DNA from 3 places in the Paenibacillus sp. AD87 genome. Region 2 is predicted to be linked to each of the others. Evidence: riboswitches for the same ligand, from Rfam matches in the RefSeq annotation. Region 2 holds a riboswitch; each other region holds the start of a gene.
What was found. Region 2 has a riboswitch for cyclic di-AMP ahead of gpAD87_RS23880 (C40 family peptidase). Riboswitches for the same ligand answer to the same signal wherever they lie in the genome.
Positions count from the first base shown of each region.

Region 1: linked by a shared signal. The riboswitch ahead of gpAD87_RS07480 (3D domain-containing protein) and the one ahead of gpAD87_RS23880 (C40 family peptidase) in region 2 are both predicted to bind cyclic di-AMP.
Region 3: linked by a shared signal. The riboswitch ahead of gpAD87_RS16040 (C40 family peptidase) and the one ahead of gpAD87_RS23880 (C40 family peptidase) in region 2 are both predicted to bind cyclic di-AMP.

Region 1 covers NZ_LXQN01000007.1:1,635,414-1,641,019, forward strand. Annotated here, with positions in the region: gene gpAD87_RS07470 (ABC transporter substrate-binding protein/permease) at 1-1,142, shown strand, start outside; gene gpAD87_RS07475 (amino acid ABC transporter ATP-binding protein) at 1,129-1,851, shown strand; cyclic di-AMP (ydaO/yuaA leader) riboswitch at 2,136-2,332, shown strand; gene gpAD87_RS07480 (3D domain-containing protein) at 2,335-3,003, shown strand; gene gpAD87_RS07485 (polysaccharide deacetylase family protein) at 3,136-3,924, opposite strand; gene gpAD87_RS07490 (prenylated flavin chaperone LpdD) at 4,074-4,418, shown strand; gene gpAD87_RS07495 (PspA/IM30 family protein) at 4,548-5,219, shown strand; gene gpAD87_RS07500 (DUF350 domain-containing protein) at 5,315-5,606, shown strand, end outside.
Region 2 covers NZ_LXQN01000019.1:31,366-36,971, reverse strand. Annotated here, with positions in the region: gene gpAD87_RS23890 (c-type cytochrome) at 1-167, opposite strand, end outside; gene gpAD87_RS23885 (GNAT family N-acetyltransferase) at 321-812, opposite strand; gene gpAD87_RS23880 (C40 family peptidase) at 1,218-1,688, opposite strand; cyclic di-AMP (ydaO/yuaA leader) riboswitch at 1,692-1,829, opposite strand; gene gpAD87_RS23875 (hypothetical protein) at 2,082-2,924, opposite strand; gene gpAD87_RS23870 (M1 family metallopeptidase) at 2,935-4,926, opposite strand; gene gpAD87_RS23865 (YwhD family protein) at 5,029-5,532, shown strand.
Region 3 covers NZ_LXQN01000007.1:3,690,821-3,696,426, forward strand. Annotated here, with positions in the region: gene gpAD87_RS16025 (X2-like carbohydrate binding domain-containing protein) at 1-866, opposite strand, end outside; tRNA gene gpAD87_RS16030 (tRNA-Leu) at 1,241-1,324, opposite strand; gene pelA (pectate lyase) at 1,443-2,402, opposite strand; cyclic di-AMP (ydaO/yuaA leader) riboswitch at 2,816-2,947, shown strand; gene gpAD87_RS16040 (C40 family peptidase) at 2,953-3,417, shown strand; gene gpAD87_RS16045 (carboxymuconolactone decarboxylase family protein) at 3,522-3,851, opposite strand; gene gpAD87_RS16050 (hypothetical protein) at 3,969-4,187, opposite strand; gene gpAD87_RS16055 (hypothetical protein) at 4,311-4,640, opposite strand; gene gpAD87_RS16060 (xanthine phosphoribosyltransferase) at 4,739-5,320, opposite strand; gene gpAD87_RS16065 (YkvI family membrane protein) at 5,525-5,606, shown strand, end outside.

The sequences.
Region 1 (5,606 bases), on a different contig from region 2:
CGCCAACGGATGATCGTAGACAAAGCATTGACTTCTCCGATACCTATTATAAATCAAAGCAAGTCATCATGATTCGCAATGCGGATAAAGATAAATATCCAACCATGGCTGATCTGGAAAATGAAAAGATTGGAGTTCAAAAAGGCTCCATTCAGGAAACGATTGGCCAGGGAATCCCAGGCGCAAAACTGACAGCACTTGATAAAATATCTGATATCGTGCTGCAATTGCAGACCAATCGTGTAAATGCTGCGATCGTTGAAGATACGGTGGCTGCCGGTTATCTGGATGATGTGATTGGATTAGCTCCAGCTATTCCAGATGAAGAGCAGGCCGAAGCGGCAATCGGGATTCGTAAGGGCAATACGGAATTGCTGAATGCAGTGAACGGAACGCTCGAGCGTCTGAAAAGCGAAAATAAAATCGATCAGTTGGTTACCGAGGCAAGCCAGTTGATGGCAGACAAGGTGAAAAAAGATCAAAACATTTTTCAAGTGTTCTGGGAGTACAAAAGCTTTTACGCAACAGGTGTAGGTTACACCCTCTTACTGTCTGCACTCGGTGTAATATTCGGGGTAATTATCGGTTTGATCATCTGTCTGTTACGTCTGCATGACGTTTCAATTCTGCGTTGGATCGGAACAGCTTACGTTGAAGTTATTCGTGGTACACCAATGCTGGTTCAGTTGATGATTATCTATTACGGGCTTGCCTTGACGTTTGGTATTACATTTTCGCCGCTTCAGGCGGGGATTATCACACTATCCATTAATAGTGGTGCCTATCTTGCTGAAATTTTCCGCGCAGGTATACAGGGTGTGGATCGAGGCCAACTGGAAGCAGCTCGGTCCCTGGGAATGGGCAGAGGTGCGGCAATGCGCTTCATCGTGCTCCCACAAGCGTTCAAAGCGGTGTTGCCAGCGATCGGTAATGAGTTCGTGACCATTATCAAGGAATCCTCCATCATCTCGGTTATTGGTATGGTGGACATTATGTATCAGGCAAGTGTAGTCAAAAACATTACGTACCAAGGAATGAATCCATTCCTGATTGCAGCGGCCATTTACTTTGTGCTGACGTTCATTTTGTCCAAGCTGCTGGGTCGACTGGAAAGGAAGTTGAGTGCAAGTGATAGACGTTAGACAATTACACAAATCATATGGAAATAACGATGTGCTCAAGGGCATTAACGTAACAATTGGTAAAGGCGAGGTTGTCGTGGTCATCGGTCCGTCCGGATCGGGGAAAAGTACCTTTTTGCGTTGTCTGAACTTATTGGAGCAGCCTACTTCCGGTGAGATTGACTTTGAGGGAGTTTCGATCACTGACCCTAAACACAACATTAATGCAACTCGTGAAAAAATGGGGATGGTTTTCCAGCATTTCAATCTGTTCCCGCACAAAACGGTGCAGCAGAACATTACGATTGCTCCCATTAAAGTGAAAAAACAATCTGCACAGAAAGCGGAACAAATCTGCGCAGATTTGCTCAAGACGGTTGGCCTGTCTGACAAAAAAGACGCTTATCCAAATCAGCTGTCCGGTGGACAGAAACAACGGATCGCTATTGCAAGAGCGCTTGCGATGCAGCCGCATGTCATGCTGTTTGACGAGCCTACTTCAGCACTGGACCCTGAAATGGTCGGTGAAGTACTGGATGTCATGAAGCGGCTTGCAGAGGGCGGCATGACTATGGTTATTGTAACGCATGAGATGGGCTTCGCACGCGAAGTAGGGGACCGCATCCTGTTCATGGATGGTGGGGTTATTGTAGAAGAAGGAACACCTGCTGAAGTGTTTGGTGAGCCTAAGCATGCACGTACACGTGACTTCCTTGCTAAAGTGCTCTAATCCATCCAAGTCATCATTAGGATGAATTGGATGAAAATGCAAAATATATACTGTGGATGAGAATTCTTATTCCCTCATAGATCCCTGTCGGCGACCTGTCGGCAGGGATTGTTTTGTGCGTGTGAATACGCACGGATTTACATAAAAAGTAACGTTTCTGTCATCAACGATATAAGCTCAAATAGACATTTTTTTGAAAAAGTCGCTTGAATTCAGCAAAAATATTGAAGTGAATTAGCCAGATGGTAACATTTACTACGACTCTTGGTTACAAAGTTGTGATATATTTGTTCCTGCCGAAACTTCCGGAGTTGGGAGTGTGGGGGATGTAACGATGCAGAGTGTGCTTGGGGAAGAATCATTTGCACACGGCTTGGGGTGAATTAGGGCTACATAAATTATGAATGTAATTGAACCTATAGGGTGGTTTCCTCCATCCGAATCCGACAACTAACTTCGCAGGCATAATGAGGGAGGAAGACCATGATTAACAAGAAACGTATAGCCAAAACAGCAACAGCTTTGCTGACAGCAGCAATGCTCATTCAGGCCGTTCCGGCTCATGCTGATTCAGTTCATGTGGCCAAAGAGGGGGATACCTTCTACACCTTATCCAAACAATATGGAGTTGGACTTAACGCTCTTATTAAAGCTAACAATGACATTTCAGCTTACAACATTTATGGTGGTTTGAAAATTACGATCCCTGGTAAAACAACGAACACTGCTTCTGCTGCAGCAGCTAAAACGGAGGCCAAAACGGTAACTGCCGCAAGCCTTGACGTTAATGCAGATAGTAAAGTTGTACAAGCCTGGGGTAAAACGTTTGATTACAGCAAAGCTGTCGACGTCAAAGCAACAGCATACTCCGCAGACGCTTCCGAAAATGGAGGATGGGGTGCTGTGGATTACTTCGGTAATCCGCTTGAATTGGGTACCATTGCAGTAGACCCGAGTATCATTCCATTGGGTACAAAGGTACTGGTGACAGGTCATACACATCCCGGACTGCCAAAACAGGCATTTGTCGCAACGGCTCGTGATGTGGGTAGTGCCATTAAAGGTCACAAGATCGATATCTTTATTCCTGGCAGCAAGCAATCCGTGAGCACATTTGGTATTCAGGATGTTGAACTTTACATTTTGAAATAAAATCAAAGCGTAGCTGCACATCATCATATGTGACTCCAACTAAATCTAAATTAAACAATAAAGGGTGTTCTCCAATCACGATAATGTGAATGAAGGACACCCTTTTGAATATCCGACTGCCGTATTCTAAACCTATTTACCCTTTGGCAGTTCCAGCATTTCGTCCAAAGTCACCAGCTCGTACCCGCGGTTTCGCAATTCCTCGATAACTTCAGGCAACGCCTCGATGGTACCACTCAGCTTCGATCCGACACCGCCTCCTGCATGTTGCAGAACAATGGAACCTGGTTTAACGGCCGACAGGATGTTTTGTTTGACTTCCTCTTTGGAGAGGCCCTTCCAGTCCAGGGAATCGACGTTCCAATTCACAATGCTGTAATGTTGTTTGGCCGCCCATTGCAGCTGTTGCTCATTAATGTCGCCATAAGGTGGACGAATCATTTTGGGAGTGTAGCCCGCCAGATTCCGAATAATATCCCCGGTATGTAAGATTTGTTTGCGAAATGCATTCATGGACAGCTTACTGAACTCCGGGTGATTGTAGCTGTGATTGCCAACAATATGCCCTTCCTTTACCATGCGTTTCACTAAATCCGGATGTTTCTCAGCGCGATGTCCCACAATGAAAAACGTAGCCCGCACCTTGTATTTTTTTAGAATATCCAACACCTGCGGGGTGAACCGTGGATCAGGTACGTCATCAAAAGTCAGTGCGACCTTTTTTGTCGAGGGGCCATTTGTTTTGAATGTATCCGCATATTTCTGTCTGAGCTGTCCCAGCGTCAGCTGCTCCTCTTCGGAAGAATCAGACTTCGAAGCAGGTTCGGTTTGCGGGCTTGAAGAAGCCCATAACTGAGCAGGAGCGTAACTTCCTCCCAGAAGAATGACCATGATGGATAACATGATGAGGCGTACACGCATGTTAGTGCCTCCTTTTCCCAAATTGCGTTCTCTTTGGTATGCCCGGGGCCATCCGTATTTATGCATAATGTGAGATGTTTCATTGCTGATTTATTAAATCGGAGCCATAATTCCACCATATATAAATATAAAAGGACAGGTGGATCAGGATGAGTACATACGACTTAAATTCCGTTCGTTTACAGGTGATTGAGGCAGGGGAAGACAAGGTGTTTATGGTAACTGGAGGCAGATCACATATTGGAGCAGTAGCGACATTTTATCCGGACCGTGAGCGGGTAAGCGGGGCTACGATGCATATTCCGGGGCATAAAGAGCAAGAGCTGTGTGAAAGGCTCGCACGTAATGCTGCCCTACATTTAAAAGTAACCGTGACCGTGATTATGGGGATTCACTTTGATGCAATTACGCGCATGCAGATTGATGAGATTGTGCAGACTGCAGAGAAGCTGCTTGATGAAGAGCTGTGCCAAACTAGTCAACTGATTCAATAGTTCGATGTACGCTAAGTAGGCTAAAATCGTTTTTTATGATTTTTTTTGTTAAAATTGAAACGAGTAGAACATTGCCACGTATGTATGTTTATATACAAGGATGAACTATCGACTAGGAGGAATACCATAATGTCCATTTTCAAACGATTGCGCGATTTAACGATGTCTAACATTAACTCTATTATTGACAAGGCAGAAGATCCGATCAAGATGACGGATCAATATATCCGAGATATGCAGGAAGATCTGGAAGATGCGGAGAAAGCTGTTGCTGCACAGATCGCTATTGAGAAGAAATTCAAGCAGCTGTTCGAAGAACAGGAAGCTCTCGTGAAGAAACGTGAGGAGCAAGCACATACAGCAGCGCGTGCACAGAATATGGATTTGGCTCGTCGGGCACTGGAAGAGAAAAAAGTGGCTGAAGAGAAGATGGCTGAATACAAAACAAGCTATGATCAAAACAAGGCTTCTGCCGATAACCTTCGTGGCAAGCTGGAAGAAATGCGCAAACAATTGACCCAAATGAAAAATAAACGTGAAACATTGGTTGCGCGCTACAACGCTGCAAAAGCTCAAACCGAAATCAACAAGGCGCTGAACGGATTTGGCTCCGATACTGCAAGTGCCGGCATGAAGCGTATGGAAGAAAAAATGATGCAGATGGAAGCTCAGGCTGAAGCCAGCAATGAGATGTCGTCCAAAGGAAAATCGCTGGATGATGAGTTCGAGAAGCTGGGCAAGGATCAGGCTGTTGAGGATGAACTGGCAGCATTGATGAAGCAATACGAAAATAAGAACTAAACCTTGTAAGCAAGCAGGGGCACCAGCGGAGGAGAGACCAGCGTTTCTCCTTCGCTTTTAATTGCGGTTCATGTTGAGATGTGGGGGCTACGTAAATGGATTTGAACATTTTGGCAATGCTGGTCTGGACGTTATCGGGTTCGGTTTTGCTGTTTGTCTTAATGTATGTGGATTCTTTGTTCACGAAGTATAAGGATTTTGCCGAAGTGAAGGCGGGCAATATGGCCGTTACAACACGTATGGTTATGAAGCTGTTTGCTCAGGGATATGTACTCGCCACCTCCATTTCGACAGCGGGTCATCTTGGAGAAGCGTTGCTGGTATCCGTTGTTTCATTTATCATTTTGCTAATTCTGGAGAGTGTGGTTCACTTTATGATTCGGAGAT
Region 2 (5,606 bases):
CAGTTTGCTTTGACCAGTGCCTCAGCCTGTCCTGCATCCATTGTAACTTGCGGCATCGTCGGTTTTGCTTCTTCTGCAACTTCCTCTTTCCCTGGAAGCGTAAACATTAGTACAATAGCTAAAGCGCACGCTGCAAAAAATACCCCGCTCATGATCCATTTGTGCATCCCTTATGTCCCCTCCAGAATGAAAGATCATCTAACTTGAAACTATCCATATCATTATAACGGAACCTGTAGTGACATCATAGCATTTTGTGGTAATTTTTTGAACTAATCACATAACCGGGGACTTTTTGGGGTGATTTTAAGCCCTAGTTATTAGCGTGGACCTTCATAGACCATACAGTAAAAAGGTTTCAAACCACTCGGTGTCTGTCGTTCGTATGTATCCTGCGTAACAAATCCGGCTTTGAGATAGACACGAATAGCCCGGTCATTCCAGGTCAGAACTTCCAGATCAATTTCGTTTGTAGGGTTCCGGCGAATGGCTTCCTGCACAATGGCCGAGACAAAAGCCGTTCCTTGACCATGACCACATCGATCGGGGTGCATGCCAAGTCCGATGCGGGTTACACCTTCAAGAGGGAAGTATTGAGCAAAACCGCAAATCTGCTGATCCTCTCCCAGCACCACCGCATATTGTTCTTTCCGTAGCTGGGGATCGCCGAATTCCACTTCAAGTGCTTTCATCTGCTCCCAGGGCAGCCAGCTATAAATATTATAAGGCGGGTCATACTGCCAATCGCAGATTAGTTCCGCGTGTTCTTCTTGCATGGGCACAACGTGAAACGTCACAGGGGCTTCATCCATACAACTGCACGCTCCTCTCATTGTGAACAAGCTATAATGATTTTGATTTGTCCATATACATATACATATACATATGTCATTCCATATCTAAGCTTGTTTTCACTCTACAAAAGAGGCGTTCATTTGGCAAGTCCTCGTTTTTGAAAAAAAGTGAAACAAAAGTTCCGGTAATTTCGTTTATATTATAGTGGGATGGGTAAAAACATTATAAGAGCACGGACGAAGCAATGAAAAATAGCTTTAAAAAAAGTTGAAATTAGGTTTGATAGCTATCCCGAATATATTAAGGAAACGAAGCACAAAAAAACCGCCGGATAACATTCCTGCGGAGAATGTACCAGACGGTTCTATTATGCTTCGTTACAGTAAAGTTATAGTTACAGCATGACGTTGCTCGGCTTGTCCCTATTCAATGGCCAATGTCTCATATGCGTCCGTGCTCATAATGCGTTTAGCGCCAACATAGCGGTTGGCCCAATAGCTTTCGCTTAATTCGCTAATTGTAACTCCTTTGGAAGAAGAGGAGTGTGCAAACTTTCCATTCCCTACAAAGATCCCTACGTGTGAGACCCCTTTGCCCGTTGTATTGAAGAATACCAGATCACCTGGTCTCATTTCCATCCGGGATACCGAATCACCCATGTCGAATTGTGAACTCGATTGGCGAGCCAGATCAATGCCCAGCTTGTCGAATACATAACTTGTGAATCCAGAGCAGTCAAAGCCGTTAAGCGTTGTTCCTCCGCTTTTGTATGTAGTCCCCATTGCTGAATCAATAACTTGGTCCATTTTCGAATCTGCGAATGCGCTGCCTGCTCCAAGCGATAATGCGAATGTGAGGCTGAGTACAGCTGCGGTTAATTTCTTCTTAAACAAGAGATATACCCCTTCCAATGCCTGCGAGGTTAGCTTAAGGATTCGGTTGAAGGTCCCCTATGATCCCTCTGTTGCAAGATCAATTCACCCATAACTGGTTCCCCCGCTTCCCAGGTGCTAGGAATTTGGCTATGCTAGTTATGCACCTGCGAAATCAAGAAATGACGATTAAATTTTAAGTAGTTACAAATATGAAGGTAAAGATTACAAAGTTGTTACTAAAAACTCACTGCGATTATTGTAACAGAGGTATATCACTTTGGCAACGTTTAACAACAAAATTAACAAAAAAAACCTCGACCTTTGACGGGGAAAGGTCGAGGTTTGCTTGTTTAACGGCATTTGAAGAATACAACTTTACATAGAGATGGTAACCGTTTTTAACCGTTCAATTTAATCCTTGACCGAGTTGGACTGCCATAGGCGGAAATGGGCACATATTTTCCACAGGCTCAGCAAGCACCGGGCAAGTGGATACGTTTGTTGTAGTATAAGACCAGTTAAGCCGGTTAGTAACCATGAAGCTGAAGTAAAGGCACCAAAGACCAGCAGATGAAGGCCGCCCAGCAGGACAGCAATGCCTATTAGAGTGATGACTTGGCGTAGTGCAATCCATATAGCTTGAAACGTACCGCGTGCTCCGCCTTCCCCATCGGGAGCTGAGATACCAAACTGCATGTACAGCAGGACATGATGGATAACCCACCCGTATACAATCCAACCAACAACATAGGGAATACCAGGCAAGAGCAGATGGAGGGAATGAAAACCTTCCATAAAGATGGAATATAGCTTTGGTGCGAGCCAATAAGCCGGTAGCAGTAGCAATAGGGTACGAATGGTGTGGAGCAACAGCATCGGTTTCCATAAATTTTTGATACCACGAATGAATGGAATGCGCTCTTCCGAATGGTTATAATGCTGGAGCGAGTAGAGCAGCCCTGCCTGAATGAGTGGGCTAATCAGAATCCGCAGCAGCAGCATAGCCCCTAAAATCCATAAATAGCGATGGACCTCCGGATTCGTTGTCAGGCTGAGTTGGCTCTCCATTTTGAATAAAATCGTACTGAGTTCCCCTGTATCAGGGTCAGGATAACGCAGGAGCAGCGGAACCACAGCTGACTGTACCATTCGATAAAGAAAGTATCCCCATACTAATTGATAGAGAAATAAGAGTGCCGCAATGAACATATGCTGACGGACGAGAAACCAGCCTTCACGTATTTTCGCTTTCACTGTATCCACCTCACCATGACAGACTTCCGAATATGGCTTCTATAAGTTTGGTTGCGCTCATGCTCCAGCGGGATTTGGTTGGCTCATCCAGTCCGGCTTTCAGAAAATTGTTCATATGATGGTTCTCCAGCACAATCGTGTACTGCGGATCAGTCATAGCCCAGGAAACAGGAGAAGTATAGGTCAGTTTGTAGGTAATGCGCTCCTCGCTACCATCCCATTCTTTCGTCATGGTTTTCCCATCTTCGAACATAATTCGAACAGGCACCTTCTTATATTCACTGCCTTTTTTCTGCAATGTAACCGATGACTCGTACAACGTTTGGCCGTCTTTCAGGATAGGATTGATTGCGATCTTCTCCACTGCAAAGTCAGCCATGCCGTCTCCGTATACATATTGATTAAAATAATCGGTCCAGGGTGTGCGGGTTACTTGCTCCACGACCTTTTGAAAATCAGACGAAGTAGGGTGTTTGAAACGGTATTTCTTCACATAGGTCGAGAGAATACGTTCCATCGTTTTGGCACCAACCTGTTGTTCTATCCCGAGTAATACAAGCTTGCCTCGTGTGTATACGTTGGCTGCATATTGATTCTGGGAATCAAACTTCCAGGAGTCCTGTGTCAGTGAAGCTGGAGAAGTAATGAGACCAGATTGTACGGGCAGATTCGGGATAAGTCCGTATTCCTGTTCCATTACTTTGTCTTCTGCATAGGAGGTGAATCCTTCGTCCAGCCAAGCCTCTTCAAATTCATTACTCGCGACCATGCCGTAAAAATACTGATGCCCAATCTCGTGCACAACCGTGCGTTCCAGATCGTAACCAGGTGCAGAATCATCCGCACCGAAGGCAGTGACCAAAGTAGGGTATTCCATTCCTCCTGCGCCATTCCCCGATTTGGGCGGGACAACGATGGACAGTGTGGAATACGGATAAGGGCCAAACCACTTGCTATAATTGGATAGCGCTGCTTTGGCGGCGTAGAAATAACGTTCCTTCAGATCCTCATGAGCAGGGTCGAGATACAGCTTGATTCGAACGCCTGGCACATTGGGAGCAGAGAAGGGTTCTTCTGCATAAACAAAATCAGGAGAGGCTGACCAGGCAAAATCATGCACATCATCGGCATAGAACTGATATACTTTTTCGCCGTTCTTCACAACCGCTTGCTGGGTTGGGAATCCAGTAGCAGCTACTTTGTATGTTTCCGGTACCCGAATACGCACACTATAGATACCGAAATCGGCGTAAAACTCTGAATTACCGTGATACTGATGCAGATTCCAGCCTTCGGTCGTTTGACCTCGTGTGCCTACTGGCTCATATACGCTAAGTTTAGGGAACCACTGACCTGCCATAACGAAATTATCTGCTGTTCCCATGCGGGCAAAAATTTTCGGTAGCTTGACCTCAAATCGGGTGTGAAGCGTGATGCTTTCACCGCCTTTAACGGGTTTGGGCAGCCGTACCTTAATGAGGGTAGTATCTTTCATGTTTCCGTCATCCGGTTGCACATACTGCATCCGATGTAAGAGAGAAAGCCCGTCCTCTGTTTTCATTTCTGTAATATGCATGGAACCGTAACCGTTCGTGGGCATGACATCACCTCGAAGTTTCCCTCCGGATTCTTTCATAAAAGTGGTGTCAGCAGAAGAGAAGGCATTGGGATACATGTGAAAATAAAGCTCGCTGACGGTTTTCTTACCTGGATGTGTCCAGGTGATCGTCTGAGTCCCTTGCAGTACATTCCCGTCTACCAGCTTCACATCCATGTGATATTCCACTACGCGGTTGCTGAACACTTCAGCGGTAGGTGTCTGTATACTTTCCGGAGATGTTTGGGTTTTGACGGGTGCCGTAGGTTTGCCCGATTCCGGGGCGAGCGCAGGCAAGTCAGATTGAATGGAGCGTGTGGAGCCCAGACCAAGCCATATCCCCCCGGCAACTACACACAGGGCTATAATTGCGGTGAGCCAGCTCTTGGCGCGTCGTGGAATCATCGTTAAATACCTCCCGTTGACAAGCATCTACAGCATGTATATGTTTGCATTGAGGCGATTATTAGTTAAAATATTTGTATCAACCCTTGGAGGCTATAAAACATGGACCAAAACGAGCAGAACGGCAAAAAACAGATTGCCTTGAATATCGTTAGTGCAAAGAGCAAACACAAAGGTTTCGGTGCAGGCTCCATTGATCTGAATAACCTTTCCCCCGTTATTATTGATAACGGTGAAGCAAAGATTGATGTGGGTGCGATGCATGCGAAGAGCAAAGTGGAGCGCAATATCAAGTTCTCGACTAATCGTGAGGATGTGCCCAATGGACGCCAAGTATGGCTGGTATGGGTAGCTGTGGACCGTAACGAACAGGGGCAGTTTTATGGTGGAGCAACTGCGTGTGAGATGTGGATTGATACAGAAGCGCGTCGTGGATGGAAACTGCTGGCCGATCATGTGAATCGCATGGATTATGCCATGAAGCGCCGGTTCATGCTGGATGATCTTGGACCTGAGGATCGCGCGGCACTCAAGACGTTGCTGACTACGCATAACGAAGAATGGTGGAACGCTTCTCCAGATGAATTGAAAGAAGCGCTTGCCTAATTAATTTTTAAAGCTGTTCAAAAAGAAGAAGCAAAAGCCCCGTGACCGAGATGATCGGTTCGGGGCTTTTGCTT
Region 3 (5,606 bases), on a different contig from region 2:
GAATCGAAGTCGTTCCAGCCTCCGGGACCTGCATCCCGCCACCAGAGGGCAGCGATGGGGAACAAGCGGGAAATACTCGACCATTCGGTCAATCCCTTACTGCTGTCGTAGGCTTCAACGTCCCAGTCGATCCTCCAGCCGTTTGCATACTTTTTCCAGAAGTCCACGTAATTGTGATCAAGCGCCCAGGAAAGCTCAAACCAGATGTTATTTCTGTCCAGGGCTTTGGACCATGCCTCCACATCACCGCGTGCATCCCGGCTCAGGTTATTAATTCCCGATCCTGGCGTCACACTGTCGAATTTGACAAAGTTGATTCCCCACTCGCCAAGAAGATCCGCGATGGAGTCAATGTACTTCAGTGAGCAAGGGTTCGAAAAATCAATTTTGTACGTGTACGAATCCCAAGCATCCATAACAACGAGCGGTTTTACTGCAATATCTTGCATATGACATGCCCCGCCCGTACCATAAACCTCAAGGTTTTTATCATAGGCTGTGATTGATAATCCAGGAATCAGATAGATTCCGATCTTCTGTCCGTTATTATGGACATAATCAATAACCTCCTGAAATCCATTTGGATAAAGAACAGTACTCGGAATTGGACGGCCGTATTCATCTTCGTCACCGTTCCAGCCAGCATCAATATTAATGTATTCATATCCATGGGCTTGCAGCTTCTCGTGCATGGCATCCGATTGCTTCTTAATACTCTCGGCCGATGTCCAGTTACCCGCCCCGTCATATACCTGCATGCTGTAACTACTCCAACCCATATACGGCTTTTGGGCCAGACTCTTATCTGCTGCTTGTGCCACATTACCTGTCGTTCCCATAATTCCGAACTGCACTGCTGCAATCATGAATACCATGAAACACATTGCCATCCTTTTTCCGATTCGTTTCAAATTATCCCTACCCCCTCTGAATTTGGTCGTTCAAATCCTTGTTGATAGCGCTTCCATACGAGAAGAGAATAGTGGATGATGGATACTCAGGATAGGTACAATTCGGTATTTTACGTACAATAAACCTGAAATATAGGGGCAAACCGTCGCAGAACAAACACATTTCCATTAATGGATAAATAAACAAATAAAACTTCATCTTTGCTCAAGTCGAGGGAAAGGGTTGAAAACAATTATGATGAGCAAATATCAAAATCTGCAAACAAATAAAAAAGGTTCCGAGAGTGGCAGCAATGCCATTCTCGGAACCTTTTTCGTGTTACATATGATGCGGTCGAGAGGACTCGAACCTCCACGGGGGTTAGCCCACACGGACCTGAACCGTGCGCGTCTGCCAATTCCGCCACGACCGCGTATGTCTTATCTCCGAGAAATTATATCGCGGCGACAAGAGATAATATATCATGTGCAGGTAATTAGTGTCAACAAAAAAAATATAATTTCGCCTTCAATGATAAAGCTTTTTATAAATTATATCTTTGAAGGCCAGTTGCCATACCAGGCATACCAACCTCTTCTTTCCTTATCGATATCGCTGAGTTTGTATTTCACAACCCCATCACGTCCTACGAAGATCGGTTTATCCGTTCCAATTTCGTAAAAACGTGCCCAAATTGGCGATGCACCTGAATCAGCTACGAGTTTGCTATCTCCGTTTTCTCTGACATACTTGTATCCTGTAATTTTCACGTTGTTGAACCAGGCTTCTGCCGCTTGAATGGAAGCCTTAATTTTCGAGTTCGACGGTCTTGTTTTCAAAAACTTTACAATCGTACTGCTCTCTCCAGCACTTAGAGAAGGCACTTCATATATCCTTGCTCCTGCAGGTTTTAGGGAGCTGGAATCATGCTGCTGTCCCCATGCAGTCAGTTTACCATTTGCTACAACCTGTGTATTGAGAATAGCATCTACACCTTTGGCAACTGATTTTTTACTGCGATCCGCAAGAGAGCTGTCGATGAATGAGAAATCACCTTTACGTGCACCTACTTCATCCAGCATGTACATGACATTAATCATGGCATCGTCGTTGAAGGTAATGTGTTTGTGATAGCCTGAGCTCTGGTATACTTGTGGCCATCCTCCATTGGAGTACTGCATATTTAACAAAAAGTTGATTCCTTTGATGGCAGCAGCCGAATATCGCGGATCATTTGTCTTTTTAAATTCCTTCGCTAATCTTCTAATTTCTGAGTATGTAGCTTTATTATCAATCGTAGATTTGGCCCACTCACCACTTGTTTCTTTGTAATCCTTCTTCCATCCCCCGTCAGGACGTTGATTCTTCAAAATATCTGAGATACTTGCTGTCGTTCCAGATGCGTCTGCAGCAGATACCTTAGCAGCAGGCTGAAATACCATTCCGACAACAGAGAAAATCATTGTACATGCCATTACCAAAGATGCAAACCTTGCTTGTGCCTTCAACATCGTTTAGAACACTCCCCAATTCATTTTCTGCAAACTGTTTTCCTTGAGCGTCTCCCCTCCTTATATTTGTTTTTAAACTCAAACTATTTCTTTTCATCCAATAAGTGGATTATACAAAAAGAATTCTATGCAAAACAATGAATTTTGTTAATAATTGCAACAATATGTAACAAATTCTTTGTCTTAACCTATAGGTATCGTCTAATCGAAATGTGAGAAAGCCAATAAATTATCCAATTTTTCTCCATTTGAAACAGTAGTTACTTTTTTGTCATCTATTAAAACCCAATATTCGAGTTATTTCTACATAAATAGCGATAATTCCGTTAACATTGAGATGATAAGAAGTGTTCAAAATCGGTTTGACATTTTCGCATTTATGCAATATAGTTTCAAAAGGTTACAAAAACTTAATTATTCATTTGCCGAGTTTCATGTTTGAAAACGGGGGAACCATTTTGGGTGAATTATTCTTATACATAGGAAATATAGGGAACCTTCTACCGAACCCTTAGCTAACTCCGTAGGCATCGAAGGGAGAACAAAAATTTTGAAAAAGCTTATCATCTCCATTTTTGGAGCAGCAGTTCTATTTACATCCGGTGCAGCAAGCACAGAGGCAAGCAGTATTAACACCGTCGTTAACAACATGACTGGCATACCTTACAAATGGGGCGGCACAACAATGGCCGGATTTGATTGCTCTGGATTTATGAGATATATTTTCAACAAATATAGCATTGAATTACCACGCACTTCCCAGCAACAAGCTAAGGCCGGAACTCCGGTATCCAAAGCTAATCTGCGTACTGGTGACATGGTATTCTTTAATACGATGGGCAATGGCATTTCACATACAGGTGTATATATCGGGGGCGGACAGTTCGCTCATGCTTCAAGCAGCAAGGGTGTCAGCATCACACAATTATCCAATCCTTACTTCAACGATCGTTACGTAACAGCACGCCGGGTAACAGGACAATTTATGTATAACAAAATGCTGGGCAAAATATAAGTTTGATTTGATATAGCGCAAAGAGGAGGCTCCGGGTGAATCCGGGACCTCCTCTTTGTTTGGGGCTTTTGTTTACAAATCCGGTGTGCTGTAGACTTCTATACTTAATGTAAAGCCTTCTGTACTCTCATTGCACCCTGAGACAGCGCATGGCCTCCGCCTACCGCTCCAGCCACAGCAACCGTCTCCATAATCTCCTGATCGGTCGCTCCTTTGGCACGTGCCTCTTCCACATGGTAAAACGTACACACCTCATTGTTCGCAAACAGTCCAATACCCAGCGCAATCAGCTGTTTGGTCTTGGCATCAATCGCCCCTGCCTGAAAACATTCTCCAGTGAACTCATGATAAGACTTCACCACAGCTGGCAGCACATCGCTTAATTCACCAATCTGATCTTTATAGGCATGAACCTTATCATTCATCAGTGTCATGGTTACCGCACATCCTCTCGGCTGATATGTTACAAGCTCTCACTGTACCTATCTTCTCTCCGGAGAGGTGTAATTATGCCAAAACATCCATGGTAAATGAACCTAAATAGGCATGTCCTATTCTTCGAGCAGGCTCTCGCGTGGTTCGCTGAACAATTGATATCGGTAATTCCGATCAAGCTTGACCACACGCCGATTCTGACGGCGAATGAGTACCTGCTCCCCGTCCCAAGCCACTACAATACCTGTCACATCATTGGACTGAATCTCGTCCCGTACTACCCTTACTTTTTCACCCGATAAACGCAGTGCATCCAATTGTGCATCACTGATCATATTTATGGCGCCTACTTTCCCAAAAAAATTATTTACAAAAAGAGACCTAAATGAAAAGTCATTTAGGTCTCACGTGACTGTATTGGACTGTCATGTCATTCGAAAGTATGTCCCGACTGAAAGTTACCGCTGCGCGTGCTCTTTGCTGTCGTTCTTCTCAAACCAAAAATCAAGCACTTTGGCGGACATCACACGTTCTTCAAGGTACTCCACTTGATGCGGTGTAAATTGTTCTTTCCAAGAGAAGGACAACTCTTCGCACAAGCCTACAATCGTCAGCAATTCTGACCAGGCAACGTAGCGTTTGTACCAGAAAAATTGAGGATGTTCAATCATATAGGGATAAAGGTCATCGAATTCCGTATGTTTACAATCCAGGGCACGCTCAAAATGTACTTTCGATTCCGCCAGCTTATCAATAAAAAATTGTTCTGTTGCCGGTTGGTTACCCATGGTGTTGCCTCCTCTCCCTAACATAACCCCATTATAAATGAAATCAGCGGTCATGCAAAGGCATTGTTATAAAAATAGGCACTTTTTCCTTTAAAAAGTCACAATTCGTTATCGTCAAATTGCACGGTGCCATCGTTCAGTGAACGAATGCGCACCAACGCTTCAACCGGGATGCCCTGCTCACGAATAGTGCGCGCTCCGGCCTGAAAACATTTTTCGACCACGACACCGAATCCAACCAGTTCCGCACCCGAACGTTCGATAATTTTGATGACACCACGAGCGGCATCACCATTCGCAATGATATCGTCAATAAACAAAATACGGTCATTCTCATGAATATATTCACGCGACACCATAATATCCGTTACGATCCCTTTGGTAAAAGAAGGTACTCTTTCACAGTAGGCGTCGGGGTCAGCCAAAAGTGTTTTTTTGCGACGAGCAAATACCAGCGGAACACCCAGTTCATGTGCGGCAGCAAAGGCGACCGGAATCCCGGAAGACTCCACTGTAATGACCCGAGTTACACCACTTTCACGAAAACGAGCGGCAAATTCACGTCCCATTTCCATCGTCAATGCAGGATCAATCTGGTGATTCAGCAGACCATCCAGCTTCAGCACCTGATCTGACATGACTACACCTTCTTGTAAAATTCGTTGTTTCAATACTTCCATAATTTGACCTCCCAAGCCTATCCTATGACGTAAAAGTATCATAGATCCGGCTATCAGTTCAAGCGAAATTGCCTTTGCTCTTGTCCAGAGCATAGAAATGACCCTATGTCACACTTCAATTGTCATGACTTTGATGGGTCAAGCATACCTTGTACCATGGCACCCGCATGTCCAAACTATTCAGGGGCCTGAGAGGGGAAACGCATGAAACAGGCATTTCGGGTGCTGCAGATCGCATTTACATACATTGGAACGGTAGTAGGAGCCGGCTTTGCAACAGGACAGG